One region of the Alteromonas sp. ISO5 genome, then DNA from elsewhere that is predicted to be linked to it. Evidence: predicted binding sites of a transcription regulator. Region 1 holds the regulator's gene; each other region holds the start of a gene.
The links. The regulator FNR, encoded in region 1, switches genes on or off when oxygen is low (the NO sensors DNR and NnrR bind a similar motif). The targets are predictions, from matches to a motif close to TTGATCTAGATCAA.

Region 2: the regulator FNR is predicted to act here: its motif matches at 5,752-5,765, upstream of ccoG (cytochrome c oxidase accessory protein CcoG).
Region 3: the regulator FNR is predicted to act here: its motif matches at 3,979-3,992, upstream of hemN (oxygen-independent coproporphyrinogen III oxidase).

Annotation. Positions count from the first base shown of each region.
Region 1 covers NZ_CM176572.1:4,227,375-4,234,901, reverse strand. The annotation lists gene rssA (patatin-like phospholipase RssA) at 1-512, opposite strand, end outside; gene ttcA (tRNA 2-thiocytidine(32) synthetase TtcA) at 520-1,446, opposite strand; gene uspE (universal stress protein UspE) at 1,569-2,486, opposite strand; gene fnr (fumarate/nitrate reduction transcriptional regulator Fnr) at 2,609-3,346, opposite strand; gene AC2T0J_RS18890 (sulfite exporter TauE/SafE family protein) at 3,373-4,041, opposite strand; gene ccoS (cbb3-type cytochrome oxidase assembly protein CcoS) at 4,034-4,237, opposite strand; gene AC2T0J_RS18880 (heavy metal translocating P-type ATPase) at 4,247-6,625, opposite strand; gene AC2T0J_RS18875 (FixH family protein) at 6,625-7,116, opposite strand; gene ccoP (cytochrome-c oxidase, cbb3-type subunit III) at 7,261-7,527, opposite strand, start outside.
Region 2 covers NZ_CM176572.1:2,700,415-2,707,941, forward strand. The annotation lists gene AC2T0J_RS12140 (TonB-dependent receptor plug domain-containing protein) at 30-1,928, opposite strand; cobalamin riboswitch at 2,003-2,206, opposite strand; gene AC2T0J_RS12145 (hypothetical protein) at 2,287-2,667, opposite strand; gene AC2T0J_RS12150 (serine/threonine protein kinase) at 3,265-4,239, opposite strand; gene ccoG (cytochrome c oxidase accessory protein CcoG) at 4,252-5,685, opposite strand; gene AC2T0J_RS12160 (hypothetical protein) at 5,971-6,345, shown strand; gene AC2T0J_RS12165 (DUF3016 domain-containing protein) at 6,496-7,038, shown strand; gene AC2T0J_RS12170 (acyl-CoA dehydrogenase family protein) at 7,089-7,527, opposite strand, start outside.
Region 3 covers NZ_CM176572.1:3,743,652-3,751,178, reverse strand. The annotation lists gene AC2T0J_RS16775 (DUF3718 domain-containing protein) at 289-684, shown strand; gene AC2T0J_RS16770 (hypothetical protein) at 932-1,207, shown strand; gene AC2T0J_RS16765 (TonB-dependent receptor) at 1,337-3,907, shown strand; gene hemN (oxygen-independent coproporphyrinogen III oxidase) at 4,076-5,446, shown strand; gene AC2T0J_RS16755 (response regulator) at 5,432-6,346, opposite strand; gene AC2T0J_RS16750 (hypothetical protein) at 6,455-6,691, opposite strand; gene AC2T0J_RS16745 (response regulator) at 6,776-6,967, opposite strand; gene AC2T0J_RS16740 (ATP-binding cassette domain-containing protein) at 7,032-7,527, opposite strand, start outside.

The DNA of each region.
Region 1 (7,527 bases):
AAGTCAGCGCCTAACTGACGGCACAGGTTTACCGGTACCGGATTGACTACGGCACCGTCTACCAGCCATCTGTCGTTGTAGGCGATGGGTGAAAATAACGCCGGAATGGCGCAGGACGCCTGTACCGAATTACCGACATCGCCCCGATTAAAAACGACTTCGCGACCTGAATACAGGTCGGTGGCAACACAGGCAAAGGGTTTGTCCATAGCTTCGAAGGTAGGGGCGCAAAATTCGTCTGACAGCTTGTCAAAGACCTTCTGGCCGCTCGCCAGTCCGCCCCGCCGAATGCCAATCCCCATTAAACTCAGCGTTTGCCATTCGGTTAACGAGGAAGCCCAGGATTTTAATTCGTCAAGTCGGCCGCTGGCATAGGCTGCACCTACATAGGCACCAATTGAACAACCTGCCACCACGTCGATTTTAACGCCAAGTTTTTCCAATGCCTGGATCACGCCAATGTGAGCCCATCCACGGGCTGCACCTGAGCCCAGAGCGATGCCTATTTTCATAGTAACTTTATTCCGTCAGGTTTACGATATTGATGGAGTCTGCAGTGTCAGAGCGGTTCTCAGGTTCAAACTCGGGGGCATCGAAGGCGATGTCACCCTCTGGTTGTACTTCACCTGTTGCTTTTATGGCTTTAAAGTCATGAAGGTTTCTATCAACCAAATGCGACGGGGTAACATTTTGCATCGCCCTGAACATGGATTCGATGCGGCCCGGAAACCTTTTGTTCCAGTCCTGCAACATCATTTTGATGTTCTGTCGCTGCAAGTTTTCCTGTGAACCACATAAGTTACAGGGAATGATGGGAAATTCAACCGCAGCAGCATACTTTTCAATATCCTTTTCTGTGCAATACGCCAGTGGGCGGATCACCACATGCTTGCCATCATCACTAACCAGTTTAGGCGGCATGGACTTTAACTTGCCCCCATGAAACATGTTAAGAAACAAGGTCTCAAGCATGTCGTCACGGTGGTGGCCCAGCGCGATTTTTGTCGCACCCAGTTCAGTTGCTGTCCGGTATAAAATACCGCGCCGTAAACGAGAACAAAGTGAACAGGTCGTTTTACCTTCCGGAATTTTATCCTTTACAATGGAATAGGTATCTTCCTCAACAATGCGGTAATCAACGCCCAGGCTTTGCAGATAATCCGGTAAGATATGCTCTGGAAAACCGGGCTGTTTCTGGTCGAGGTTAACCGCCACAATGTCGAAACTGATAGGCGCTATTCGCTGCAAATACATAAGTACATCCAGCATAGTGTAGCTGTCCTTACCACCGGATAAACACACCATTACTTTGTCGCCATCCTCGATCATGCCAAAATCGTCAATGGCTTTGCCAACATTACGACGTAAGCGCTTTTGTAATTTATTAAAGCTGTATTTTTGCTTGGTTTGCGTTGCCGGCGAGGCACTATTGATGTGTAAACTCATGATAAAGAAAGACCCATATTGCAATGGGCGCCATTATACGTGAAGCAAGGATAGGCTGCATCCCCGAATAAGGCCCGGGACATACCGTGGCAGTAACGGATACCTGCCACGGAAACCGGCGCTTAGCTTACCGGGCTTTCAAAGCCGTCGGGTTTAATTGCCAGTACATCACAGTTGAGTTCATCGATGACATGTTCAGCGGTATTGCCGATCAGCGCAGCAGAGATGCCTACACGTCCAACTGTGCCTATGATCACCAATTCCGCATCAAGCTCTTTGGCAACCTGAGGGATGACCTTTTCAGGGAGTCCTTCTTTCACATGGCAGTTATCCAGTGGAATATTGTAATGGTTACTGTGTTTCTCCATTTCTTCCAGGTGGTGGTTTTTAACCGACGCATTGTAAGATTCAGAGTCAAATTCAGGCACCTCAATGGCAATATTAAGCGGCGTACCCGGATAGCAGTTAGCCAGATGCACATGACCGCTCAATAACCTGGCGTAATCAAGGGCTATGGTAGTAAGTCGGTCGTTTAGCTGAGCATGTTCGCGGTCTTCCGTACCCACGTTGACTGCCGCCACAATTTTGCCATCCTGAGGCCAGTCGTGCTCTTTAACCAATAGCACCGGCGCAGGGCACTTACGCACCAGATGCCAGTCTGTGGGGGTAAAGATCACGGAGCGTAAATCATCATGAGAACGGGTTGCTTTGACGACAATGTCGGCATTACTGGCGATAGCATATTTGATGATGGCTTCGTAAGGGCGGTTATTCCATTCCACAGCGGCCTCTATGGGCTGACTGTACTCTGCCAGTTGTTCCTTAAGCCAGACCGTTCTTTCATTCACAACCGCCTGACGCATGGCCTCACGCTCCTCACCGGAAAGCATGGTGGTCATTTCGTAGGAAAAATCGTAGATGGTCATTAAGGCGGTGATGGACGCGCCAGTTTTTTCAGCCAGTTCAATGGCTCTGGAGATAGCGGGCTGGTTTTCCCTTTCAGGTTCTACCACGGCCAGAATATTGCTGTATTCAATCATAACGACTCTCCAAAGGAAGTATTCATTAAGAGTGTACGACGTGAGCAGCTGTTTCTCCAGTTTCAGATTTGTCTGGGATCAAGTAATGATAAAAAACCAGAGAAAAACAGCTCACTAACAGATTAATTGATAGTGGTAGAGGGGATATCCATACTATGCAGTTTATTATCCATCGCTTCAAAATCGATGATAGTGATCAGTTTGCCGTCAACCTTGATAATGCCTTCTTTCTGGAAGCGTGTTAACAGGCGAGAGATAGTTTCAACGGTCAGGCCCAGGTAGTTACCAATCTCGTTGCGGGTCATACTCAGGTTAAACTGACGAGGCGAAAAGCCACGATCTTCAAAGCGTTTGGATAGATGCGCAAGAAAATAAATCAGGCGCTCTTCGGCGGTACGTTTATTCAGCAACATCATCAGATCGTGATCCTGCTTAATTTCGGCACTCATAAAGCTCATTATCTGATGACGCAATTTAGGGAACTGCACCGCCATTTTATCTAGGGTTTCATACGGTAACTCGCAAACCATCGCCGTTTCCAGCGCCTGAGTATAACTCTGATGAGCGTTTTCACGCAGGGCATCAAAACCGATAATATCACCAGGGAAATGGAAACCAATGATTTGTTCTTCGCCATCCTTGCTACTAACAAAAGATTTAAATGAGCCGGCACGCACTGCATAAAGTGAGTTAAATTTATCACCGGCCTTAACCAGTTTATCGTGCTTATGAAGCGGTTTTTTACGCTCGATAATATCATCCAGTGAATCGAGTTCGCTTTTATTTAACGAAACAGGCAGGCACAAATGGCTGAAACTACAGCTCTGACAATGAATCGAAAATTCTGAGCCTTTTGACATAGATTACGTCTCCGTGTGGGCGTCGTTTAATTATTACCGTTTAGGGTGCGGTAAATCAAGAAAACCCCATATATTATCAGGCAAATTGCGACCAATGACTTAGTCTTCGGGTGTTGTAGGAGCTTTAATAACCAGCCGGCTCCCAGACTTACGGCAATCAGCGCCGGAAAAGTGCCCAGTCCGAAGGCGGTCATTGTTGCCGCACCATATAAACCATCACCACTGACTAATGCCCAGGTAAGGGTTGAATAAACCAGTCCGCAGGGCAACCAGCCCCAGATAAAACCATAAGGAAATGCCGAAAGCGGCGATTTAAACGGAATAAATTGTTTAGACCATGGGCGAATGCGTTGCCACAGTCCGTTGCCCAGTTTTTCAAGGCGGGCAAGACCACGCCACCACTGGGCCAGGTATAAGCCCATGGCAATCAGCATTACGGCGCTAAGCAACTGAAATATCATCAGACCATGGCTTACTGAGGCACGGGCAACCTGGCCAAGTACGCCGGTTATGGCTCCGGCAATGGCATAACTGGTAATGCGCCCGAGGTTATAACTGAGTATATAGGGTAGTGGTGGCTGACTGCCTGGCACTGCTGCTCGCAAGGCGCCCGCAATGCCACCACACATGCCAACGCAATGGAGTGAGCCGGCCAAGCCAACTACAAATGCCGAAATAAAGCTGTAATCACTCATTATCGGTGTTAGCTTTATCCTGCGGTTTGGCTTGTTGCTTGCGTTCTTCTTCGGGTAAGTCGTCGTCGAACAGAATGCTGTAACCCTGGCGCTCAAGGTCCTGGAACTGATCGGATTTTACCGCCCAGAAGAAAATGCCCAGGGCCACCGCGACCAGAATAATTGCTAACGGGATCAGCACATAAATAATACTCACATTACCGCCTTACTTTAATAATCGGGTCGAGTTTGAAACCACTATGATACTACTTAATGACATACCGATCACGGCCATCCACGGTAACAGTAAGCCGGAAACCGCAAAAGGCAGGATCAACAGGTTGTATCCCAGCGCCCAGAGAATATTCTGGCGAATTTTACGCCGGGTTTTCGCCGCAATGTCAACCAGCGTCGGCACCGTAGTCAGCGATTCACTCAACAACACTACATCCGCTGCATTGCGGGCAATGTCAGTGGCATTTCCAACGGCAACCGAGACATCTGCACTCGCAAGTACCGGCGCATCGTTAATACCATCACCCAGCATCATGACCTTATGACCCTGAGTCTGTAGTTTCTGCACCGCCTGATATTTTTGTTCTGGTGTCAGTTCACCGGTAGCTACTGTCAGGGGCAGTTTAGCTGCCAGTTTATCCACGTTATGCTGGGTATCACCACTTAGTAGCACCAATTGGAAGCTCTTTAATCCGGCGAGCGTCTCGGCAGTATCGCTTTTTAGATTGTCAGTGACTTCATAGGCAGCCAGGCATTGGCCATCGCAAACTAAATACACATTGGCAGTCACCGGTATAACCGAGGGATCGGCCTGGGTAAATGTCGCTGATCCAAGCAGGTATTGCTTACCGTCTACCATGCCGCGAATACCGCCGCCGGCAGTGACCTCAAAATCACTCACCGCAAACTGTTCGCTGGCCGAAAATGCCTTGCTGATAGGGTGTTCAGAGTGGGATTCAAGGCTGGCAGTAACGGTGTAGAGGTAATCCGCTTGCGCAGGATTGGCAAACCACCGATCGGCAATGCCAAATTTACCTTCGGTAAGGGTACCGGTTTTATCCAGGGCGATGGTATCGATACCGGTTATTTGCTCCAGTGCATCGGCACGTTTAAGCAATATACCCTGTTTATTGAGTCTGGCCATCGCGCAGGTTAATGCCGATGGCGTAGCCAGGCCAAGCGCGCAGGGACAGGTTGCTACCAGTACCGCGATAGCAATCCAGAATGCCTCATCGTTACCCCGAACAGACCAGTAGACGAAGGTGAGGGCACTAATCAATAGTACTGCCATGACAAAATAACGCGAAAAAGAATCTGCCATTTGCGCCGCTTTAGGCTTGTTAGCCATAGCGGTGGACTGCAAACGAATTATCTGATTTACCAGCGCATATTTCAGTTGCTGATGCACTTCAATGGTTAACGTATTTTGCTGATTCACCGTGCCGCCGAATACCGCTGCGCCAGCGTCTTTAAGCACCGGCTCAAATTCCCCGGTGAGCATAGACTCATCAATGGCTGAAGCGCCATCGATGATACGCCCATCTACCGGTATCGTTTCACCGGCTTTAACCAATACTTTATCTCCCACGACGAGGTGTTTTGCCAGACAGGGTTCCACTTTGCCATCGTCACTCAACCGGTGCGCGGTGACCGGGATGTATTGCATCATATTGGCTGAAATCTGTGTAGCCCGATGGCGGGATCGGTGCTCCAGATAACGGCTTAACAGCAATAAAAAGATAAACATGCAGATAGATTCAAAATACACGTCACCGGTTTCCAGCAAGGTGGATTTAATCCCAGCAATATAAGTACCGAACACCGCGATAGTAACCGGCACATCCATATTAACGGTGCGGGCACTGATAGCTTTGATTGCCCCCAGATAGAAAGTACTGCCAGAATAGAAGACCACGGGTGTAGTAAGCACCAGTGCCACCCAGTAAAAATACTGGCGGGTTTCGGCTTCGATAGCGCCAAACAGATCAAAATACAGACCGGTCATTAGCATCATGACCTGCATGGTCATCAGACCGGCAAGACCAAGCTTTTTAAGAAATTGCTTCTGTTCTTTCTGGTAAGAGGCTTCGTGTTGATCAGGCTGGAAGGGGAGCGCTGCATAACCTATTTTTTTCAACGCTTTTAAGATGCCGCTCAGTTGAATAACGTCATCTGACCACGTGACAGCAGCCCGGCGTTCCGAAACATTTACGGACACCTGGTTGATGCCGTTTACCCTGGCCAGCTGCTTTTCTATCAGCCAGCCACAGGCGGCACAGGTGATACCTTCTACTGTGAGCTGAATTTGTTTGTGGTTACCTTCATCGATTACGAAGTCTTCCTGCAGGGAAGGATCGTCATATATCGCCAGTTTGCCCAGTGTGGCCTGAAATTCGGTATCGCCGCGGGCGGCCGGCTCGGTTCGAAACTGGTAATAATCTTCCAGACCATTCTCGACAATGGCTTCGGCTACCGCCTGACAACCGGGACAGCACATAACGCGATCTTTACCGAGTATGGTGGCATGATAAGGACTGTCAGCTTCTGCCGGTAAGCCGCAGTGATAGCATTCAATGGTTGTCACGTTCATTAGGGAATGAATCGAATCTTATCTTCACGGGGTAAAGATATTTCCTGCTGTACTTTCCAACTATCGTCGACAGGCGTTAGCGACACGCGCCATTTACCGCTGGTGTCCTGCTCGGTAAAGCCTCGATAAACGCCGTTTGCATCACGGGTTAACAACAGCGAAAAGTCTTTTTCCTGCAGTGTGACGTGGTAAAAGTTGAGTTTCAGGGCGTTACCGGTAGTGGGTATACCGCTGTGAAACTCCAGCGCAATCTGGCCATCATTAACCGTTAAATCGGTCATTATCCGCAACCGGCGGGCTTCTTCGACCTTAGCCATACTGGCGTTAATCGCTTTTCCTTCTTTGTAATAATCATCAACCACCAGAGAATCTTCGGTATTGGTCGCAAAATTAACCAAGAAATAGGCCATTACAAACGATGAAAAGGGCACGGCTATAAGAAACCACGGCCAGAAGTATTTGTACCAGGGTTTGGTATCTGTTTTTTCCATTACTGCATTCCTGATGAACTTTATGGAACCGGTTAATACGAATTCGGATAACACCCGAAAGGGTTTTATCCGAATGAGCATTACCATTGTGTTGAATAAAAAAGCCCCGTAAAAAACGAGGCTTTTGCATTATATTTTAAAATCTTAGTGAGACAAACTGTACACGTAAGTAGCAACTACGTGAATTTTGTTGTCACCCAGTGTTTTCTTGAACGAAGGCATAACACCGTTACGACCATAGGTCAGTGTTTCGGTGATAGCGCGTTCAGAACCACCATACAGCCAGGTATTATCGGTCAGATTAGGGGCACCAAGCATTTGGTTACCTTTTCCGTCCATACCATGACAGGCCGCACAAGCCATAAAGCGGGCTTTACCAGCTTCTGCCAGTGCATCATGATTTTCGTCCAC
Region 2 (7,527 bases), 1.5 Mb from region 1:
GACCAGGCGAATTAAACGGCGATTAACGGTTAAAAGCGATAGCTGGTGTGTACCAGGAAACGCCGCTTGGATCCGCGGTAGCCAATGATATCTTCATAGTCTTCAGACAATGCATTATCCACTCGGACCCCAAGCTGCCACTGTTTGTTCCAGTCATAGTTAACGTTAATGCTGGTTAACCAGTAAGGGTCAAGGCTCAGGACGTCGCCGCTGAATGACGTTGGTGGATAAAAGATATCTTCACGAACACCGGTGTAATCGGCTTTGATATAAACAGATAATCCCTGAACCGGCAATGAATGGCGGTAAGTCACTGAGCCGGTGTGATGTGGCCGGCGCAGTTCAACGGTCTGATCGGCACCATCGCCACTGGTAGCATCGAGATAACTATAGTGTGCGGTAAATTGCCACGTATCAGCCGTCCATTTTAGCGACGCTTCAAAGCCGTCGCGGCGGGAATCCTGGCTGGTATTGGCTACCGAACTAAGACCACTGGCGCTGTCCCATACACTGGTAATTTCATTTTCCAGTCGGGTGCTGTACACACTGAAGTCGGCCGACAGCTGGCGGGTAAAGGTAGTTTGCAAACCCACTTCAAACTCGCGGCTTTGTTCGGGTTTCAGATTGGGATTACCAATGAACTGTGCCGGGTAGTAGCCGTAGAGCTCGGTAAAGTTAGGCGTTTTTACCGCCTGACTGAAGCTGGCAAACACGTTAACCTGACGGGTCATCGCATAATGCGCACCGGCCCGATAGCTCCAGGCTTTTTCAAACTGTTCGTTGTCGTCATAGCGAATGCTGAACTGTGTAGACAGTTCATCGGTACCCAAGCCGGTTAATTCGGCAAACACGCTGCTGGTACTGTCATCACCACGGTAGTTCGGATCACCCCAGTCAGCCGGACCTCGCTGTTCAAACTCACGGCGAAGCAACTCACTGCCAATGGCTAACTGGGCAACATCGGTAGTGATAAACTGAGTCCAGTTGAGTTGTTTGCGTTCTCCGGTGGTACCGCCTGCGTCAAAGCCGCTCGTCAGATTATCATTATCGTCTTTGTGGTACTGGGCCTTAAGTTCGCTGGTATAGCCCAGTTCAGCGATGGAGAAGTTCCATTGCAAGTAAGAGGTCAGCTGTTCGCCATCGGTCACGTTGTCGGCATCAGCCGGCAGGCCAGTGTTGAAGTCGGTGGCGTCATAGTCGTTGCGATAATCTACCAGACGAGCGCCGGCCTTCAGGGTATTGCTGGCTGAGGCCTGCCAGTTCAAACCAAAACCGGCGGTAGTGTTGCGGTAGCCATCATCTTCGCCGCCGGAACGCGACACGTTGTCTCCATCGGTATTAAAATGATTGGCGTACAGTGACACATTCAGGTTTTCCAGTGACTGCTGTGTTGAGACGGAGGCACGATAGGTGCTGGCGTTACCAATACCTGCACTCAGTGAAGTACTGTGGTTACTCTCAGTACCCGCTTTGGTGGTGATGCTGAGTACACCAGACACCGCGCCACTGCCCCACAGAGCACTTTGGGCACCACGGAGCAATTCAACCCTGGCAATGTTATCAGCGGTGAGATGAGCAAAATCTACCAGTCCACCCTGGCTAAGATCATTCACAATCACACCGTCAATCAATACCAACAGGTGATTGGTTTCGCTGCCACGCAAACGTAGTTCGGTTAATGAACCGGGGCTACCGGACTGACTCAGGCTAACGCCGGGCATGCCGCGTAATAAATCGGTTAACTGGGTAGCACCTGCTGCCTGAATATCTTCTTCGGTGAGTACTGATACTGAGGCCGCCAGTTTTTCGAGGCTAACCGGTAAACGAGAACCGGTAACGGTAATGGTTTCTACAGAAGAATTCTGGGCGCAGGCAACGTTCGCGGCGCACGCAAGGGCTACCGCACATGAAAGGGATCGAATTTTCATAAAAAGGCTCTTTTTATAGCACTCCCGCCGAGTGCCAAGACGGATTAGAACTGGCAACCGGCCCGATTCGGGCAGTTGCCGACGAAGCGCAGGCCGGTCTCCGGGCTTTCAGTCATGCCATAGCATGAATTCCCGCCTTCCCGATAGTCGGTGGCGTAGGGGAATCGTATTAATACATTAAATACGTGATTACCGTTGCGGGGGCAGCGTAAGCTTTTCACTTACTTCCCGATTATCCTGATGACGCGTCATCAGGCACCTGAGCGGGCGGGATTATAACGGTACCACGGCCGGATAAATACCCCCGGGGGGAAAAATGCCAGCTGATCCGGCTGTGAATCGATAATCCTGCCATCGCTTATTCACCGCGCCAGGGTTTTACGGGCAATCTAACTTGCGTGTCGTTATGCCACTTTAAGCTCAAAGGCTCACCGGCATCGGCAACGCACTCGTTATTGACCGGTTTGCCTGAACCATGATTAACCAGAGCATCCTGATTTTTATTGATATTAAGCACTACAGCAAGATGGCTACCCGGATCAAGAAGTTTCGCTGTCATCCGTGCATTAACAATGGGCGGGGAAACTTTCTTACCCGGCGTGTACAACTTGCGCTGTAGCGTGGACTGTGCGTAGCTGGTACGACTGCGATAAGTATTTAAGTGAAAAACGTTATCAGCAGGTGAGAGAGCATAAAAGTTATAGCCAATATCAACATCCCGCTTATTGGTGCTGATCACAAGGGGCTTGTAAAGGTGCCTGCCAGCTCCATAGGCGCTGCAAAAGGTTCAGTGACATATAACAACCCATTGCCTTCGCTGCTCTCACCGGGATAACCGCTTTGAGTACATGACAAAGGTGGACATTGGTAATGAAAGAAATTACCTGTTCGTCATCCGGTCCCGGCAGTTTCTGATGCCGCTTTAGCAGATTGATGACGTAGTCCAGCGCCCTTTGTTTTGACCAGCCAAGCGTGTCCTGTCACTGAGATTACCCCTCATTACTCAGCTTACTGGCCTGGCGTTCTAAATGAGTGGTGAGTTGCTCGCTAAGCTCACCCTCCGGTGCTGTGGGGTTCTGCACCAACGTTTCGTGAGATAACCCTCAACTGGTATTGATTATAGTTTGCGACATTACCTCCCCCCGAGCTGGCAAATCTAGGGGGAAGCCCTGTTTGAATACTACAGTATTGCGGTGCGTGATAGTCCAATAGCTCGTAGCGAATATGAAACTAAAATAGGCATCGGGTTGATTTACCTGTTCTGAAAATAATAGTCGGTTAAGAGCTAGAGAAACGTAATCTGCAGACTACCTGTTACTCTGTGGCCCGCCGGAGATCAATAGGGTACCAGAGAGAGCGGCGGCTCCTGAAGGGTGGCAAATTGCTCTTTCAGGGCCAGGATTTGCTGTTCCCAATAGCGGTTTTCGGCAAACCAGGGAAAGGCTCTGGGAAATGCAGGGTCCTGCCAGCGATCGGATAACCACGCCATGTAATGCACCATGCGCATGGCCCGCAATGGCTCCATTAAAGCCAGCTCTTTGCTGTCGAATTCACAGAACTCTTCATAAGATTCAATCAGTGTTTCAAGCTGTATTTGTTGCTGCGCGCGGTCGCCGTTGAGCATCATCCATAAATCCTGAACTGCCGGACCCATACGGCTGTCATCAAGGTCAACAAACATTGGACCATCACGCCACAAGATATTACCGGCATGGCAATCGCCGTGTAGACGAATAAGTTTACCTGGCTGGTAAAGCTTTTTGGTCAATTCGATGACCTGATCGAGTATGGTGAAAAATGCGGTATGCAAAGATTCGGGTAACAATGTGCTGTTGGCCAGAGTTTGCCGGGGTTTGGTCAGGTAGCTTTCAATATCCATGGTCGGACGATGGGTGAAAGGCGCACTGCTTGCCACTTTATGCATGCGGCCAATAAACCGGCCCATCCATTCCAGATGGTCGAGGTTATCGAGTTCGAACTGACGCCCCCCCACAGAATTGAATAAAGCAAAGCGGTATTGCCCGGCAAAATGCAGCGTCTGACCCTGATGGGCAAGCGGTGCAACAACCGGTATTTCAGCATCAGCCAGGGCTTGGCTGAAAACATGTTCTTCGAGAATTTGCTCGTTAGTCCAGCGCTGTGGGCGATAGAACTTCACTACGTAGCGCTTTTGCTCATCGCTTAAAAACTGGTACACCCGGTTTTCGTAGCTGTTGAGCGCAAGGAGTCCTGATTGAGGAAATATGCCGCACTGTTCCAGTGCGGCAAGGATCATATCGGGTGACAGTTCGGCAAAGGTAAAGTCACTCACATTAAGGCCTGTTTATCGATAAAGGAATTTCGATGGTTCGCTAACCTCTACAACAGTGCCGTCTGCTTCTTTGGTGGAAACATTAAAGTATATTTCGGTGACCCGGTCAGACAGGTTGTAGGGATCAGTTGCGACAGATACAGGCAGGCTGTATACATCGCCACCACCCACGGTAACAACTTGTTCGCCAATGTACTCGTATTCAGGCAAACCTTCTACCTTAATTGTATAAGTGTGTTCAGTTTGTGACTTGTTGAGCACCTTCAGGGTGTAAACATTCTCAATATCGCCGTTCATATTTTCACGGTACAGTGAGTTACGGTCGCGAATAATATCCACTTCAAGGGGGACCCGGGTCACGATATCTGCTATCAGTAAGCCACACATCACCAACAGAACTATCAGGTAACCAAGTAATTTTGGCCGTATAATATGGGTCGTTCCGCCTGCCAGCTCGTGTTCAGAAGTAAAGCTGATAAGCCCTTTGGGATAATCCATCTTTTCCATCACGCCGTTACAGGCATCCACACAGGCACCACAGTTGATGCACTCGTACTGCAAACCGTTACGAATATCGATGCCGGTAGGGCACACCTGTACACACAGGTTACAGTCGATACATTCGCCCAGGCCTTTTTCTGCCAGATTTTCATGGGCTAGCTTACGTGAGCGTGGACCTCTTTGCTCACCGCGACCCGCATCGTATGAAACCGTGAAAGTATCTTTATCAAACATTGCTGACTGGAAACGGGCATACGGACACATGTGTGTACACATAATTTCTCGCATCCAACCAGCGTTGCCATAGGTACATATGGTAAAGAAGATAATTGTGAATCCGGCCCAAAAACTGGTATTAAAGGTGAAAAAATCGACATAAAGTTGTGCTACCGGTGTGAAGTAGCCAACAAAGGTCATCGCCGTCAGCAGAGCAACCAATAGCCATGCGGTATGTTTGGCCGCTTTGCGCCAGAACTTGTCGAAATCCATAGGGCGTTCGTCCAGCTTTATGCGCTTATTACGGTTGCCTTCGAAAAGTTCTTCAAACCATACGTAAATATAAGTCCAGGTGGTTTGCGGACACATAAATCCACACCAAACGCGGCCTGCAAAGGTAGTAACAAAAAACAGCGCGAAGGCGGACACAATAAAGATATAAGCCAATAGCGTCAGATCCTGTGGCCACAGGGTGAGTGAGAAAATCGTAAAGCGCTGATCCACAATATTCAGCAGCACAGCTTGGTGGCCGTCATACTGGATCCAGGGAATGGCAACGAATAAGGCAATAAAAAAGAAGCCGAAGAATCGACGGAAGTTTTCCAGCGGGCCTTTTACCGAACGAACATAGATTCGGTCACGCGCCGTATAGCGTTTTGACTCATCGAGTTTTTCGGGTTTGTGAACTTTTACCGGGGTAACGTTTTTCACCGGGATCTGATCGTTCATGGGACTACCTTCATTGAAGCTAAACATGATTACGGCAGCAGTATACCTGTCATATATTAATATTACTTAATATAGATCAATCGCATTCTGATTTGCCGCGGCGATAGTGTAACGTATTTTTTAAGTGTACACACTCGGTGTCAGGCCCGTGACAAACAGGTTAGGTGAACAAATGCACTGTTCTGAACAGCTATAACTCTTAATAACTAGGTATAAAACAGGTACCTTATTTAACGGTTAGACGTGGGTTAAGCTTGGACCACTAGTTTGGGAGAAGTATAAAACATGTTTCGTTCAATCGCTGTCATCATTGAAATCGCTATTTTGGTAGTGGTATTACAGCTACCGTTTGTTCAGTATCTATTCTCTGACGTTCAGGATACGCTGAGTGACTGGATGGAAGAGATCGCTACGCGTGAAGAGCGCCAGCAACTGGCTGAAATTAAAGACAGCCTGGCGGTGCAGTACTCGGCAATGCGTCCCTACCAAAAGAGTTACCTCGATAACGTCCTGTCTTCGCGGGCCCGAACCCTGCAATTTTATGATGCCTATTGTGAGCATTCCGACAGTAACCCGTACATTTACGGCGTTACCTTACACTCGTTTTGTTCTGAAATTCGCCGCTCTCCGGTATTGCGCGAAGACAGCCAAAATAGCTGAGCAGCATCTGTTCATCCCCGGTTCAGCTGACTACTGATAGATTAAGAGATACGATAAAACCATTAAACTTTTTGCCGGTTTATTGTTCTAATAGTTGGTTGAGTACGTATATACTCTGACTTCGAACCAAACCTTCGGGGGGATTCTACAATGCGAAATGTAAAAGCGTCGTGGTTACTTGCGCCTGCGCTAATGATGCTTTCAGGCGCCAGTCTAGCCCAGAAAAGTACTGACGGAGCAGCAGAGGCGTTGCCCAAAGTTGAAATCACCTGGCAAGAGCCCAACTCGTATACTGATGTCAGACCGAGTAATGAGTCACGTAAAAGTTTTCGTAATCGTGTTTTCAATTCGCTGGATAAATACTTCAATGAACTTGCGGAAGCACTGCCAGCAGGGCAGACCCTTGAAGTGACCGTTACCGATTTGGATTTAGCCGGGCAGGTCTGGCCAACCATGCGGGCGGGGGCTTTCGATATTCGAATTATCGATACGGTGTATATTCCGCGAATGGAGTTCAGCTATCAGTTAAAAGAAGGCGATAAAGTGGTAAAGTCGGCCGACGTTAACATTAAGGAAATGGCATTTATGAATCGGGTTAGCCGTATTCGTAGCAGTGATCCTTTCCGGTACGAAAAAGATATGATCAAACGGTGGTTTGATGATGAATTTGAAGACTCTATCGCGAAAAATTAACCATTGAAAAGGCCGCCAGCAGCGGCCTTTTTTGTACCCGTGCCTTCGACTTACAGATAGTCAAACTCACTGCCCTGAACCGCCAGCAAGGTATCGGCTGACGCTAACATTGCCGCTTTATGGGCTGAGATACGTGGCAATATCCGTTGTATGTAAAAGTCACAGGTTTTCTGTTTACCCGCCGCAAGCACCGGATTGTCGCCTTGTGCCGCGCAATCCGCCATGGAATACCATAACACGCCAAGCAGGCAGTAACCGCTGTATGCCAGATAATCACAAGCGGCACCGGCGGCCTCCACCGCACCGAAGGCTTTCACCTGTAACGAGGTTTGATACCACTCGTCCAGCAATGCAGAGGCTTGCTGTCGGGCAGCATCGTCAGTCATAGCCTGCACCAGCTCAGCAAAAGCATTCCGGGTAACGCCGAGCATGTCGCTCCGGTCGCGGGTAAGTTTACGGCCAATCAGATCGAGCGATTGAATACCGTTG
Region 3 (7,527 bases), 480 kb from region 1:
TTTCATGATAACCATGTAAGCTGTTCAACATGGTTGCAGGGAGCATAGCAGTCCCCTGCATTGGAAAGGCGTCGAAAGGCGCCTTTTCCCTTTCCGAATCAAAAATAATTTTGCCAACACCATGATAATAAACACTAATTAAGTCCATCGATGAGGGTATTAGAATAAATACCAATGTATCGGCTCCGCTGTTTAAGCCAGTATCACTTTTCGGTTTAATAAGACCAACAAAACAAACAAAAATATTATTTAACGTTAAGACTGCTAAAACTTAAAAGGATGATTACCATGTTGAAATTTGCTAAAACTGCTGCACTTGTATTAACGGCTTCTTTTGGTATTAACGCCACGGCTCACGCTGACGTCGAGGAAGCCCTGGCAAACATCTGCACTATCGTAAGTGCCGACGACAAAGGCGAGCTGCGCAAAAAGATGCGCGCGGTACAGTCTGATTACCGGTTAAAGCTGCATGACTACTATGCAGGTATTTCCTGCAATGGCCAAAGCCTGATCCGCACGGCGCTGCAAAACAACGCCATCGAAGTGGGTACGCTGCTGGTGAAAAAAATGCCAAGCCGTGATTTAGGCGAGCCAGAACAGGATGGTAAAACATTACAAGCCTGGATTAACGAGAACGGCCTGCAGGACAACGCTATCGCCAAAGAAGTGATGGCTCGACTATAAATCACGTCAACGAATTCATGACCGCCATGTAAACAGTTCAACATGGTAGCAGAGCTCCGGGCTCTGCGGTGAGGCGCCTCAGGGCGCCTTTCCTTTTCTATGAATACCATTTATCCATAAATATTATACAGTTACGCAATTAACGTATAATCTGAAATACTAATGTATGATTTCTGGTGTGTATTCCCTTCTACAACTAAGGTCTAATAAATACGTTGCTGACCGAGATTACTAAAGCGAGCGTATTATGAACATCAAAAACGTCATTCTGACCCTGCTGACCAGTGCATTTTTTTCAGGTGCTGCGATTGCTAATGAGCATAACCCGTCAGCCGCTTTTGACAGCGAGAGCACGCCACAGTTGGTAAAGAAGTTACGAGCCGATGCATCCCGCTTACCTGTTGGCCAGTTACTTAACAAGTACATAAAACAGAACAGCAAACAAAATACGCCATTTTCTGCGTCCTCGGCCTTGTCTCTAATTGGTGCTGACCACCAGCCAGGACAACAGGCAGGCCGTTAACCCCTCGGCCCTCGCGGCACTGTACCAACGATTAGTTATCTTAATTTGTTGCATTCCCGGACTACCCCTTCGGGCTAATTCTCACTACACTATGCGCCAATTACTGCCGATAAAAAGTCAGGGCCTTCTATGCAACAACGTAAATCTTCGTGTCACCGACGAACGTTTGTACCAACTAAATCATTGCTGGCCAGTGCCATACTCACAGCAACAGCGTTTGCGCAAACCTCTCCTGTTGACTCTGCCCCAGGATTAGAAACCATTGAAGTTACCGCACAAAAGCGCACTCAGAACCTACAGGAAGTACCGGTAGCCGTTACCGCAATCAGCGGCAATTTACTGGCTGAAAAAGCCAGTTTTGATATTTTTGATATTGAACGCAGTGTCCCTACCCTATCAGCATTCCAAAGCCAGAGCGCGACTAACAGTTCATTCGCGATACGTGGCATTGGTACATCATCGCAAAACTTTGGTTTTGAATCGTCGGTGGGGTTGTATGTGGATGGCGTCTATCGCGCCCGGCAGAACTCAGTCATCAATGATCTGGTCGATATCCAGTCGGTGGAAGTCCTGCGCGGCCCGCAGGGCAGCTTGTTTGGTAAAAATACGCCTTCCGGCGCTGTGGTGATTAACACGGTTAATGCTGATTTTGATGGCCGGGGTTTTCTGCAACTGACCGCCGGCAACTTCGATACGCTAAATATCAGCGGTGCAAAATCCGTCACGCTGGTTGATGATGTGCTGGCGATGCGCGCAAGCGGCTTTAGTTCACGTCGCGACGGCTGGGTAAACGACCTCGCACATCCGGGTGATCCATTGAACAACCGTGACCGATCAGGTTTTCGTCTGCAAGCATTATACACTCCCAATGACGCCATTTCGGTAAGGGTCATTGCCGACTACGCAGAGCTCGATGAACGTTGTTGTGCGGCTCTCACCTGGCAGGGTAATGCTCAAGCTAACGACATTGCCGGCAAGTATGGCACCGATAGTCTGATCGCGTCACCACAAGTGGGTGGCCGCGTATTCACTCAGTCCGCGTATTTTGATTACACCACGGCACTGAGCAGTTCTCCCCGTTCCGCCATGCAGGATCGCGGGTTGTCAGCGCAGATAGACTGGCAAGTCAGCGACTCCCTCTCGTTGGTCTCTGTCAGTTCACTGAGAAAGTTTGATAGTTTCGACTACATTGACTCTGATTTCTCCGATGCTGAGTTATTATCGACTACCAATGATTCGGCCCAGCGCGCAGTCACCCAGGAGCTTCGACTACACTACACCACACAGACACTTTCTGCGATCGCTGGTGTCTTCTATTTCCACCAGCGCCTCGACCTCGATTTTAACAATATGATTGGCAACGATTTTCCGGCTTTTTTTGCCGCCAGCGCAGCCCAACTTCAGCCTCTTATCGACGGTATTAACACTCTTAGTACGCTAAGCGACGGTCTGATAGCGCCGGTCGCGCCTGCTACACCCGGCGGCACCGACTTCCCGCACAGTGCCGATCAAACACAGGACAGCTTCGCTGTCTTTGCTCAGACCGACTGGACCTTCCTACCACAATGGACCCTGACTACCGGCATCCGCTGGACAACTGAGGACAAAACACTAAAAGGTGAGTACAGCGAGATTGGCCCCGGCATCAATGGTCTGCCAACGGCTCCGGAAGATATACCTAATCCTGCCGCTGCGGTACCGGCACTAACCAATATTGCCACCGCCCTGGCTACCATGCAGTTACCCAGTGCAGATTCGCTGGCCGCCTTAGCCCCTTTTCAAAACCCGGGCTGGGGCTTTTATTTTTTAAACACGGCCTCCATTTTGCCCAGACCCGCCATGCAGGCATCATTGTCGGACGATAACCTTTCCGGCACGGTTAAAATCAGCTACCAACCCAATGACGAGCGCTTGATTTACCTTTCCTGGGCCAACGGTTTTAAGTCTGGTGGCATTAATACGGATAGAATTGGGCCTGGATTTGACCCGGTATTCAAAGCCGAAACGTCGCGTTCATGGGAACTGGGACTGAAACAGGAATTCCCCCGCTACGATTTACGCTTTAATCTGGCTCTGCATAAAACCGATATTGACGACTTCCAGGCATCCACATTTACCGGCACGGGGTTTAACCTGCAGAATGCCGGCAGTATTGGCACAAAAGGTGTGGAATTCGATCTGGTCTGGCTGCCGGTGTCATCTACCCAGTTAACGTTCAATTTCGCCCGCACGCTGGCCACCTTTGACGAATTCGACAATGGCACCTGCTGGGTTGCCTATAGCTGGCATACCGGCATTGACGACCCTGGTCGTCAACACCCTGATGATCCTTACTGTTCTCGTGCCGGCGACCGCGTCGGTTTTGAACCCCAAACCCGTTATACACTGGGCCTGGAGCATTATATTGATGTGTTTAGCTTACCAACCACTTTGCGGATTGATTATCTGTACACCGGTGATCTGTTTATGGACGACACTAACGATCCATACAAACATCTGAACAGTTTTGATCTGGTTAACGCCAGTTGGATGTGGGAATTACCGGATTGGGACAGTCAGCTGATTGTCTGGAGTAAAAACTTGTTTGATACCGAATACGTGGCTAAAAATGGCTTCGATGTACCGGTTCAGGCCGGTAAAATTATGGCGTATCCCGGTATGCCGCGAACTTATGGCATCACGCTGAGAACCCATTTTTAACCAGCCAGTACCAGCCGCCCGGTGAAAAACACCGTTCACCGGGCTATTGGATTCCACGCCGAAGCTTTTTATTGAACGAGATCAAAACGTCCCACAGTACAGACTGTATGCTACTGACTATCAGGAAACACCCGGTTTCCCTTAACGATAAACAGATGAACTCAGGCTATGCAAACTATCGATTTTTTTGACCCGGCGCTACTTAATAAATATAACATCAATGGTCCAAGGTATACCTCTTACCCTACCGCTCTGGAATTTAATAGCGATGTTTCTGACGCCACCCTGGTGACGGCTGCGCAAACCAGCCCGACACAGGACTTGTCTTTATATGTGCATATTCCTTTCTGTCACTCACTGTGTTACTACTGCGGCTGTAATAAAGTGGTTACCCGACATACCGAAAAGGCTGACCGTTATCTTGACTACCTGAGTAAGGAAATTAGCCTGCGGGCAGCGGCATTCAGCCATTACACTGTTCACCAGTTGCATCTTGGCGGCGGGTCACCAAGCTTTCTGTCGCCTGAGCAACATCAGCGTCTGATGGCTTTGTTAAGAGAGGCATTCAACTTCAGTGATGATGCCCAGTGCAGTATCGAGATTGATCCACGTACGGTAAACACTGACTACGTCAGCGCTCTCGCTGCTGTTGGCTACCGTCGCCTCAGTATCGGAGTGCAGGACACCGACTACAATGTTCAACAGGCTATCAACCGGGTGCAAAGTACCACACATATTGCCAGCCTCGTGGACCATGCCAGACAGGTCGGTTTTGAGTCGATTAACCTCGACCTCATCTATGGTCTGCCCCACCAGACCGAGGACACGTTTAAAACTACCCTGGCAGCAGTAAAAGCCATGGCTCCCGAGCGAGTCTCGCTGTTTAGCTATGCACACTTACCGGAGCGTTTTGCCGCACAACGTAAAATCAAAGATGAATGGCTACCTTCACCAGAACTGAAACTGGCATTAATGAAGCAAGCGATGGCAACACTTAGTGAAGTGGGCTACGAACTCATCGGTATGGATCATTTTGCCAAAGCGGATGATGAACTGGCCATTGCCCAGCGTAACGGCGAACTCCACCGTAATTTTCAGGGTTATACCACCCGGGGAGACCTGGATATGCTGGGTTTAGGCGTATCTTCCATTTCTGCGGTGTTCAATATGTATGGCCAGAACCCCAAGACTCTCAATGAATATTACGCAGCGCTCGATGAACCCGCCGACCTCACTACCAAAGGGGTATTGCTTACCCGCGATGATATGTTACGCCGTCAGGTGATTATGCAACTGATGTGTAACCTTAATCTTGCTATTTTTGATATTGAGTCAGAATGGGAGATTAATTTTAACCAGTATTTCGCTGATGCGATAGCCGCCCTCGACCCCTTTATTGATGATGGTCTGGTGTCGGTAACCGCTCAGCATATAAGGGTGACACCAAAGGCAAGATTACTGATCCGCATAATCAGTATGTCTTTTGACGCTTATCTGGCCAGGCAGGTTCATCAACGCCGCTATTCAAGGGTTATCTGATTTGTCCCCAGGCTTTAAATAGTCGCCATCGGCATTGGCTGCCAGGGCATCGCGGCCCTGAGTCATGAGTTCATCCAGGCTGTAACCGGAGTCACCATTACAGCTGGCAACAGACGATTTAAAACGAATATTTAATGGTAGTTTAGTGCCGTTACGATACAGGTAATTACCCATCGCCTTATTGACCCGTCTGGCAAGCTCGATGCTTTTCAGTTCGCACACATTGGGTAAACTTAACGCAAAGGTTGCGCCACTGATTCGACAGCATTTAGCCAATGGCAAGTCGAGCTGCCCGGCGATTACCCTGGCAACGGCCTGAATCGCCAGATTCCCCTGATGAAAGCCCTGATGCTGGTTGATATCGTCAATACCGGCAATTTTAATCAGCAGTATCGAAAACGGCATACTATTTACCTGACAATATTGCAGATGCTCACTGACTTCTGTTATCAAATAATGCTCAGTCTTCATGCCGGTTAACGGATCATCGTAACCGGTATGGAATATCGAATCCGCAATAATTTTGCTCTTCAGTAAGTTTTCAGCACGCTGTTTAAGGGTATTGCTGATAACCGGCTTTTTGACAAAATCATTTCCGCCGGCTATCCAGCAGGCTTCCTGAACATTGCGTTCAACAGAAGAGGTGATGAATAAAATAGGGATTTTAACAAAGTTGTTGTTGGCGCGGACTTTTTCACAAAACTCTAAACCCGACATTTCCGGCATCTGGATATCCAGCACAATCAAATCAACCGGATGTATCGCCAGAAAATTAAACGCTTCCTGAGCATTTCCTGCCGCCTCACAATGACAGATGTCGCTCAATACCGCTATTAGCATTAATCGTGTAATCTCATCGTCATCGACAACCAAGACTGAGCATTGGTCGATGTGTTTCACTACGGTACTCCGAAACCACTTTTTTATTACGTTATATACCCACTTTTAACAAAGCGCTATACGACTTTAGTAGTCATTATTTTGACACATTGACGATTTATTGACACCTCATCGTTTTTCTTCGCTAAAACGTTTAAATTCAGCCAGCAAATCACAAAGAAATTTCGCCCCGGCAACTGCGGAGTTATCTTTCAATGCGTGTGCGGTAAAACGCACGGTTTCACGGTCCATGGCAGCAAGTTTGGGCTGACGCTCACTTATGTACAATGTCTGCAGTTTCTTCTTCAGTGCTTTATTATTATCCAGGCACGGTAGTAGTTGTTCTTTTTGCCAACTCGCTTGCACCTGGCGCTCATTAGCCCCATCATGCTCGCTAACTATTTTTCCTGGTATCAGGCCACTTTAAATTTTTGGGTAAATTCAGTGGCGTCATAATACTTTTTCACTCTCACCTTTCAGCACGTTAGCAGTCTTCGCAATAATCGGATTAGCAGCGTGTTTTGCGCCTGCCTGACCTCGTCGAATCGCAATGCTTGCATCGTAACCATTCATTGCCGGCATATTGCAGTCCATCAATACCTTATTAATGGCCTGATCATCAAACAGCCGCCGGTAAATCATCCGACACCGGATGTCATTGGGATGAAGTAGTGCCTACTAGCAGGCGTGCTGATGACATACCGTGTCAGGCCAGTGTTTGCTGACCACTAAAATATGCCCACACCCACTGCCCCTCATGCAGCGAATCGAGACGGACATCGTAATTATCAACCAAAGCCATAAGCGTCTGGCCTTCACAGTCAATTGACACCGTACTTTGCATGGCGGAATAGGGTTGTATCGTTCGCACCACGCCATGCAATCTGTTGGTCTTTATGACACCCGTTTGCTCGGTAGTCAGCAGGACTTCTTTGGCCGGCACTAACACTCTGACAGCGTGATCGGTTTGGCTCTCATACTCTCCGGCCACGCTGAGTTCACTCTGACCAATCATTACACGGCTGATGCCTCGTTTACTCCCCCGGATGACTCCGTGAAGTACGCTAATCAGCGGCAACAGAGTGCCGGCGCCCGCAAAGCGCACTGGATTTAACATCTCTTGGAGAGGCCCACTGGCTACACAGTGTCCTTTTTCAATCACCCCAAGGTGGTCACAACACAGAATGATGTCATTGATTTCA